Regions from separate parts of the Ornithinibacillus jepli genome, predicted to be linked through region 1. Evidence: riboswitches for the same ligand, from Rfam matches in the RefSeq annotation. Region 1 holds a riboswitch; each other region holds the start of a gene.
The links. Region 1 has a riboswitch for cyclic di-GMP ahead of AB1K81_RS17310 (S-layer homology domain-containing protein). Riboswitches for the same ligand answer to the same signal wherever they lie in the genome.
Positions count from the first base shown of each region.

Region 2: another riboswitch for cyclic di-GMP. It lies ahead of AB1K81_RS13365 (anti-repressor SinI family protein); the one in region 1 lies ahead of AB1K81_RS17310 (S-layer homology domain-containing protein).
Region 3: another riboswitch for cyclic di-GMP. It lies ahead of AB1K81_RS18445 (chemotaxis protein CheX); the one in region 1 lies ahead of AB1K81_RS17310 (S-layer homology domain-containing protein).

Region 1 covers NZ_JBFEGG010000007.1:33,676-36,854, reverse strand. Annotated here, with positions in the region: gene AB1K81_RS17315 (ATP-grasp fold amidoligase family protein) at 1-684, shown strand, start outside; cyclic di-GMP riboswitch class I at 1,150-1,241, shown strand; gene AB1K81_RS17310 (S-layer homology domain-containing protein) at 1,309-3,179, shown strand, end outside.
Region 2 covers NZ_JBFEGG010000003.1:326,313-329,491, reverse strand. Annotated here, with positions in the region: gene nagA (N-acetylglucosamine-6-phosphate deacetylase) at 1-627, opposite strand, end outside; gene AB1K81_RS13380 (hypothetical protein) at 761-916, opposite strand; gene AB1K81_RS13375 (VanZ family protein) at 1,011-1,493, opposite strand; gene AB1K81_RS13370 (helix-turn-helix domain-containing protein) at 1,569-1,895, opposite strand; gene AB1K81_RS13365 (anti-repressor SinI family protein) at 1,978-2,097, opposite strand; cyclic di-GMP riboswitch class I at 2,128-2,203, opposite strand; gene AB1K81_RS13360 (TasA family protein) at 2,323-3,018, opposite strand; gene sipW (signal peptidase I SipW) at 3,063-3,179, opposite strand, start outside.
Region 3 covers NZ_JBFEGG010000010.1:36,464-39,642, forward strand. Annotated here, with positions in the region: gene AB1K81_RS18435 (DUF2207 domain-containing protein) at 1-487, shown strand, start outside; gene AB1K81_RS18440 (NAD(P)H-quinone oxidoreductase) at 545-1,528, opposite strand; cyclic di-GMP riboswitch class I at 1,753-1,840, shown strand; gene AB1K81_RS18445 (chemotaxis protein CheX) at 1,927-2,388, shown strand; gene AB1K81_RS18450 (chemotaxis protein CheW) at 2,417-3,179, shown strand, end outside.

The DNA.
Region 1 (3,179 bases):
ACAGATAAATATCAAGTACGGGATTGGATTAAGAATACAATTGGAGAACAATATTTAATTCCCTTACTGGGAGTGTGGGATAATTTTGATGAAATTGATTTTGAACTGTTACCGCAACAATTTGTATTAAAAACAAACAATGCATGTGGGACAAATTTAATTGTAAAAGATAAAAATAAGTTGGATAGAATTAAAGCAAAAAAGCAATTTAATCGATGGATGAAAATAAATTTTGCATTTGTTGGATTTGAAATGCATTATAAGGACATTAAACCAAAAATAATTGCTGAAACATTTATGGAAGATTCAAATGGTGAGTTAAAGGATTTTAAATTTTTATGTTTTAACGGTGAGGTTCATTATTGTTGGGTAGACATCGATCGATTTAATGACCGCCGTAGAAATGTATATAACCTAAATTGGGAATTACAAGAGTGGACACAACATCAGTTTAAAAATACAGATTTTCCAGTCCCTAAACCTAATAATTTTGAATTGATGGTGGACTTGGCAAAGAAGCTTTGTCAGGGTTTCACGCATGTTAGAGTAGACTTTTATAATGTAGATGGAAAAATTTATTTTGGTGAAATGACATTTACTAGTGGAAGTGGATTTGTAAAAATAACTCCAGAACAATACAGTGTAATACTAGGTCAAATGTGGAAGCTCCCTATTAATGAATAACTGGGACAGGGGGACAGGTCCCTTGTCCCACTCCTCTATTATGCTTCATATTCTAAACAAACCTTCTTGGCAATTACCGTGTCTACATCTTCAGGTGAATCTCCAACGATTAGATTGGAAATAGTTAGAGTATCAGCATGTTCTTCATTCTTACCAGATCCATAAGTATAATCACGAACACTACCTCGTACATAGTCTCTTAAGCTCCATTACTATACGCAATTGCTCTACCTAGATAGGCAACATGTCCTATCATTTCTGCTCTCCGCTTTAACGAACTCTGGATAAATAATTAGGTATCAGTCTATTTTAGTTTTTTGGGAAAGTGATACTGACGCCTTTTATTTGGTGAATTATTGGATAAATTTATAAATAACATGTGAATTGATGTATTGTGTTTTGCAAGATTTTTCCGACAAATCTTGACAAATCATTCCCTTTTATGGGATTATGGTCCTAGCACAAAAAAGAAAAAGGCAAAACTTTCGAAAGAGAGTGACGCAAAGCTGCGGGTCTAAGGTACTATTTTTGGGTATTATGACAGCCGGGTTGCCAACGAATAAATCCCGTTCTGCTTTGCTCTTTTTTTGTTGTGCAAAGTTTTTTTAATTGGGAGGGGATTTTTTGAGAAGATTCATCAGTGGCATGCTGGTAGTGTTATTAGTGTTAAGTAATATCTATACTCCAAATCTAACACATGCCCAAGAAGTCACCGAAACAGGTGATTTAATCAAATTAACCGAGGACATCACAGATTGGTCGTATGATGAAACAAATATCTATGCCATCACTGCACAAGGCAATCTAAAGGTGATTTCAAGAGCTACATTTGAAGTCACAAACACGTTAGCAATTGGAACTGACTTAAGTGATTTAGAGTTAGATGCCAATACACTATGGATAGCAGTTAGAGGAGAAAGCAAGGTTGTTAAGGTAGATTTAACTAATCTAGAAGTAGTAGCTATTACTTTAGAGGGTACTCCTTATAGTATAACGGTTATCGATAACAAATTATATTATTCTAATAGTGACCAACATAGTAGAATCGTAGAAAAGGATTTAATAGACTCTACGGAAACTACTCTGGTGAACCCGGACAATGACTCAATTGCACATTCGTTTTATGAACCAAGTCTAGCATCTGAAACAGGTGTATTATATGTCGCAGAATCGGGCCATACAAGTTCAAACATCTATAAACTTTCACAAACAGATTATTCCATTCTTTCTCAATCTACATATGATGAAGGGTATGGAGTAAATGCCAAGGATAAAAATATTGTAATGGATTCCGATGAAATTTTTTATGGCGGAATTAGTTTTGATAAAAATGATTTAGCAATTATAAATGGTACTTATGAATTTACTTCATATCCCGGCACAGTTCTTGATGTAACAGCAGATTTTGTTTTTACAAAAGAAGCAATATATGACAAGGATGAGTATTTTAAAGTTAGCGATTTAGATATCGATGTGGATTTAGTCCTTGCGCCTGCAAATTCCGAAGTATATCTATATGATTCATACAACAAGACACTACATAAAAAAGACTATAGTAGCTTACCTACAACACTAACATCTAAGGTCTATGAAGTTAAAAATTATAAGCTTCCTATTAACCAAAGTGTGACAGATTGGGTTTTAGATGAAACTAGTAAAAAAATATATGCAATTTCACTAGAAAGCAATGTGCTGTACACAATTGACAGTCTTACTATGGAAGTTTTAGATACACAGTACATCGGCTCTCGCCCTTCAGATATTGATTTAGTTAATGGGAAATTATATGTCTCTAACTATGGAAGTACTTCTGTAGCTGTTATTAATTTAGCAGATGGAAGTATGACCAACGTTATCACGAAACAAAATCCATATCGTATTGCGGCTGATGGATCATTATTGTTCTATGTAACAGAAGATCAAAGTACTTGGGTTTATCAAATTGACTTAAGTACAGGTAGTGAAATTAGAGTCGGTGAAGAAATCCAAACTAACAAATATCAAATCTTAAGTGAGCCAGATATTGCGTATGATTCTTTAAATAAATTAGTGTATATTGGTGAGTCTAACTCCACTGGCTCAAAATTATATTCGTTAAATATAGAAGATTTGACCTTAACGCCTTCTAGTGAAAGTTTTTCATTACCAACTCGTAAACTATTATTAGATGGTGAAGCGTTATATTATGCAGAACATCAATTTTCTAAGTCCGATATGATAACTCAGTATAACTTTAATGAAGATGTCATTGCTACGTCAGCAGAGTATATCGTATCGCCAACAGGAGTGTATTCAAAAGCTGATTATACTAATCTTGCTACATTCCCGTTTACTGTGGAACATGCTATTATTAATGATGCTGGAAATATAATTGTTTATGTAGAAGATAATCAAGCAGTTTATAAGTTTGCTAGTGTTGATGCAATTAATAATCTAGGGCCAACTAACTTATTAGTTTCCTTGGATGAAAACAATGATTTGGCTATTTCTTGGGA
Region 2 (3,179 bases), on a different contig from region 1:
TCCATTAAAATTTATAGCAGTATGACCCGCAGAAACATTTATCCCCTGCTCTGCTAAGTATCGGATAAACGAACCGTCCTCATCATGTTCTGGTGCCATGGTAATTGTTTTAATTTTATTGTTAGCAATCGCCTGCCATTTATCAAACAATACTTTATCTGGTCTGTGAATATGCTCTAAAGGTTGTGCGCCTTTTCTACTTTCCTCAATAAATGGTCCTTCTAAATGGATACCGAGAACCTCAGCAAAGCCTTCTTTTATTTGATAATCTGCTATATTTTGGAGTGCCAGTTCAATATTCTCTTGAGACTGTGTGATTGTAGTAGCTAAGAAACTAGTGGTTCCTTCTTTTGGCAGTACCTTTGCTATATTATCTAATGATTCTTCTGTTCCATCCATAACATCTGATCCATTTGCACCATGAATGTGGCCATCAATAAATCCCGGTACAGCATTTAAGCCTCCTACATCCATAATCTTAAAATGACTTGGATAACTATTCGGTATTTCTTTTTCTCGAAAAATTGCTTTAATCTTACCTCGTTCTATTAATAAACTACCATTTACTAATACTTCTTTCTCTAAGTATACGTTTACATTTCTTATTAATAGTGATGTATGATCCATTCTGTATATTACCTACCCTTCAAAATACAATTACAAAGTAGCATAAGGCTATAGAGTTGTCCAGTTAAGGGCGATGTTACGGCCTACGCATAGAGGAGCTATTCCAAAAGAATAGCTCCTCTTTGATCACCAATTAATTTACAATACGTTTCTCCTCTTTGAATGCTCCTTGATCACTTAACTCTTTAATCAGTGTTTGAATTAGTTCATCAGATGAACGTATTTTATTTTTTTCAGTATCATCAATAACTCTCTTCATCATATTCTTAAAAAACTCACGTTCAACCATTACATTACCGCCTTGACCTAGTGTTTTGATATTATTGAAACCTATCTTATCACAAAATCGATGCCTTTTTGACCACAATTCTATTAAATAATTTTTACAAACGTTTTTTTAGCCAATTTAATAGAATGAAGCAAGCTATTATAGCTCCAAAGCCATCAATTAATACATCTCCATAATAAGGCGTTCTATTTGGTGTGAATCCTTGATGTACTTCATCAATAATAGCATATGCAAATGCGATTGAGAATGAGACAACTAGAATTTTTTGTAAATTCCATTCTAATGTCTTTCGTAAAGCTATCGTAATAAGAATTGTTAAAATAAAGAAAGAACCGAAATGGGCTCCTTTCCGAATGAAAAACTCTATAAATCCATTTTCTCCTAAGGCAGCAATACTAACTTCTGACTGATTATAATAAAAAGAAACCCAACTAAGATAGGGTCTTATAAATGAAAAATCAATTACACCTGTAAGATACGGTTTTATATCCTGTTTCTCATAAGGTGTTGATGAAGAAATAAAAATAATTGCCATCCATATAATTGGTAAAAACCAGTACTTAAGTTTACGAATCATCATTCCACCATACTTGTCTAATGTTTTTTCACAATGATACCACAAAAATAAAAAACCGCAGTTTGGCCCACGGTCTTAGTTTTGATTTTTTCTCCATTTATTAAATTCAAGAAAGTTTTTAAATTCCTCTTTAGAAACACCGGACTCCATAGCCTCTTTGACTATTTTAAGCCACTCGCCATCTAAATCTTCTAGTTCAACTGCGTCATTTGTATTAATTAACTCATTAACAGAGACACCTAAAACCGCGCTTATTTTCTCAATAAACTGGATTGATGGATTCGATTGGAGGTTACGTTCGATTGAACTTAAGTAAGATTTTGCGACATTCGCTTTTTCTGCGAGTTCCGATATTGACATTTTCTTTTCTTTACGTAGTTGTTTAATTTTTTCTCCGATCAAGTCGACTCACCTCTTTCAAGCGAAATTATACCACATAATAGGTGAGCAGTTCTATATAAAGTACAAAAATACACCAAAAGTCTTATGTATGTTTCTTGGCTTCAGCTAGAAATAGACGAACTTCTTCTAAAGTTATCCCTTGCTTTTTTGCCTCCTTGATTAACAAGATCCACTCATAGTCTAAACTGATCTCTTTTTCCACTTTATTCAAATCCCCATCCCCCATAGTTATCTATGCAATCCAGCCATCCAAGAATGGACCTGTGATTTTGCGTCCCCACCTTTCAATGGGTTTGCCTTTGTATAGATGGTATTATATTCTAATTATATTATACTAAAGAACTAGTACTTCATGTGTGTCTTGTTTTGTCAGAATGTAACTAGTTTTGTACGAGGAGTTTGCAGAAATAATACTTTTAATGATAATTTATACCTTACTAATCCGAGCTTTTCTCTTTCTTTTCGAAATTAATGAGATAAGTATTCCCGCAATTAGTAAACAAGCACCTATAACTAAATAATTAAACATATTTGATGCTGTATTAGGAAGCTGCTTACCTCCTGTATGATCATCACCGGTATTGATGACACCGTCTACCTCATCATTTGCTACTGGATTCTTATCGCCATTTTTTGGGTCTTCTGGATCTATAGAGTTTTCACTACCTTCTGCAACAAACGTAAGTTTAAAACTTGTACTAAGTCCCTGGAATTCATTACCTAAATGTTCAGGGAAACGAAGCGTAATGGTTAACTTCTCACTTTCAGTTGCTTCAAGTAATCTCTTAGGCAGTACGTCAAATTCAACTAGTTTTCCATTATAAATGGAACTGTCCTTATCCGTAATTTCTAATAGAAGTTCGTTAAATAATTTTTCGTCCCCTTCATTACTAATGCTCATCTGATAGGAGAAGTCCTGCTTTCCATTGTTTTTAATAGTAAGCTCTCTCGGAGCCCAATCCCCTGGTTTCATATTACTAACCTCAAATAAAACATCTGTTGGCGATAAACTAATATCAATCTCGGAATTTCCAGCGGAAACATTCGCATAGCTATTAACTGGGCCCATTACGATTGCAAAACTAAACATACATAAGATACTTACAAATAATATCCGTTTCACTTGATTGCCCCCTTTTCAGGCAAGATTTATATGTTGTTTAGAAATTATGTCAAACTACTATTCTCTTCTTTTACGCTTTTTTCTTTTGGCACATCTAATTCTTTGATTGCTCTCCATATTGTTATTGCAGCATAACCAAGTAAAATAACCCCTGGTATTAA
Region 3 (3,179 bases), on a different contig from region 1:
TCTGCTGCTAATTCCATTTTGCATTTATTTAGGAATGCACGAATTGTTTATGTGGATGTTCTTTTCTATTATCCTTATGTTTTGCTTACTCGCATTTAGTATTTTTCATAATCCGAGAACGTTAAATGGTGCTGTCATATGGGAACAATGGAAACATTTTAAAAAGGGTGTTGGTGAACTGCCATCTAGTCAGTGGTCAAAGTGGAGTGAAGATGACCAAATCTTGGCGATAAATTACACCCATGGTATAGGTGATAAAAGAATAATTGAACGAAGTAAAATACTTTTTAATCAAATTAATAACACATCTAGTTCGAGCATGGATACAACAAACATTATGCTATTCTTTCTTATTGCAACATCAGCTAATCAACACTTCGGCCAAGCAGATACTGCAGTAGCCGCAACGACTTCGACTGGTTCTTCAACTACAGTAGGGACTGGTACAGGTGTAGGCGGTGGTGGTGGCGGATCGGGTGCGTTTTAATAAAGTGGGGCGAAAAGCCCCACAAGCATGATGATTTTCTTGTTGAGTACCTAATAATTAGCTAGATGAATCGACTTTTAAGATTATTTTTCCTATGTTTTTATTTTGTTCCATGTATAGATGTGCGTGTTGAATTTCCTCAAAAGCAAAAACACGGTCAATAATTGGTTGAAGTTGTTTCGTCTTAAATAGTTCTAAAGCAGCTGTCATAAAATCAGCAGTTAGTTTTTCCTTATACTGATCACTTCTTGGGGTAAGCAATGTGCCTGTTAGCTGGATTCGTTTGTTCATGATATCCATCAAATTAACTTCTTTCTTTGCTCCCCCTAATATGCCAATCAATACCCAGCGCCCGTCTACCTTAATGCTGGAGAGATTTTTTTCCCAATAGGATGCGCCGACAAAGTCCAGGATCAAATCAACACCTTGACCGTTCGTGACTTGTACTACTTCCTCGGAAAAATCACTTTCCTTATAATTAATACAGTAGTCTGCTCCTAATGACCGAGCAAAATCTAGCTTTTCTTTTGAGCCAGCAGTCGTGATGACGTTCGCCAAGGCAATTTGTTTCGCCAATTGAATTGCTGCAGTTCCAACTCCACTTCCACCAGCATGAATGAGTACGGTTTCGCCCTTTTTTAAATGTCCTAACCAAAATAGCGTTTGATAAGCAGTTAAAAATACTTCCGGGATTGCTGCAGCCTCTTCAAATGATAAGCCTTCTGGAATGACCATTGCCCGTTCAGCAGGCATGATCGCATATTCTGCATATCCACCACCATTTACAAGCCCCATCACGCTAGTACCGACTTTAACTTCTGTGTTCGGTCCAGTTTGTTCCACAATCCCTGCTACTTCTATTCCTAGCACTGGATTTTTTAAATAACCTGATTGGCCTTCTCGATTGATTATATCTGAACGATTAATCGCCGCAGCTTTTACTTTAACTAACAATTCTCCTTCACCGGGTTCGGGTTTTGGCCAATCTGTTACATGTAATTGTTCCGCCCCACCCGGTTGTTTTGTGATAATTGCCTTCATAGTAATATCCCTCTTTTTTATGTGGAATTTTTTGGGTAGTTCTTTTGTTAGGGTAGCAGATAGGGAGTAGACTGTTCAAGTGGATTGGTTGTTAGGGAACAATTTCCCATTACTTTCCTTGAATAAAAGATGTAATTTTTCCCCTAAATTGTTTTCCTATTGATTTTTATGAATTTTTATACTACGATTTAATAGTTCATATTTACTATAATGAGTATAAAGAACTATGATAAAGGCAAACCATTTGAAAAGATGGGACGCAAAGCTCTAGGGTCTAACGTCTACAAAGACTATGATCGCCTGGCTACCAAGTTTATACATATTCCTTGGCTATTCCTATATTGGGGTAGTCTTTTTATTTTTTATAGTGGAAATCATAAATACAGGAGGTCAACATATTGCTTACAGCAACAAACGTGAAAAGTGAGTTTGTTACGATTTTGTTAAACGGAACAATCGATTCATTGAAAAAGATCATCCCTATTGATCATACTATCGATAAACCGAAACTATCCAACGATTCATTAAAGCTAGAATTTGGAGTGCTTATCGGGATTACTGGGGATGTAAAGGGAAAATTAGTATTGTCAGGTGCCCCATCCATATTTGGTTCAATCGGTGAAGCAATGTTTGGAATGCCATTACAAGACGAAATGTTAGTATCGTTCAGCGGGGAACTTGGAAATATGCTAGCAGGAGCCCTTTCTACAAGTATAGTGGAAAAAGGGGTTACAACAGATATTACAGCACCTACCATTATGAACGGAAGTACGACACTTTCAGGGTATGAGAGGTCATTAGTCATTCCAGTAAAGTTTGGTTCACTAGGAGATTTAAACCTTTATTTATTACTAGATTAATTAAAGCCAGAAGGGAAGTGGAGTAGACATGGATACAGATCAATACATAGAAGTATTCCTGGATGAAAGTCGTGAACATTTGCAGGCAATTAATGATCATCTTCTTAGACTAGAAAAGCTACCGACGGAGATAGATATTGTACAGGAAATTTTCCGTTCCGCGCACACATTAAAGGGAATGTCCGCAACAATGGGCTTTGAAGATATTGCTTCATTAACCCACCAAATGGAAAATGTACTAGATAAAATTCGTCACCATGAATTAACAGTCACTACAGAAGTTATTGATATTTCTTTTTTAGCTACTGAAGCTCTAGAGGAAATGGTTCAATCGATAAGTGAAGGAAATGATGGAAAGAAGGATGTATCAGAGCTTGTTATGCGTTTAAAGCAAGTGGAGAGTGGTACTTCCTCCCAGGAACAAGTCCAAAGCAATGCATCTGATCCCAAAGCTTTTCAAACATTAGAGTTAGACGAGTACCAGTCTACTGTTATGTCACAAGCTAAGGAAAATGGCCATCAAGCCTTCCAAATAACTGTACAATTAAATTCAGACTGCATATTAAAGGGTCCAAGAGCTTACATGGTTTTTGATCAATTGGAAGATCTAGGGGAAGTAATTAAAACGGTACCTGAGGTTGATGTGATTGAAGAAGGAAATTTCGAACAGGCGTTTACTATTCTTTATATCACGACAAAATCAAGTAATTCTATAAAAGATGCGATTGAAAGAGTTTCAGAGATTCATAAGGTGGATATTCATGATTTTTCGCTTGAGAAGAGAGAAGTTG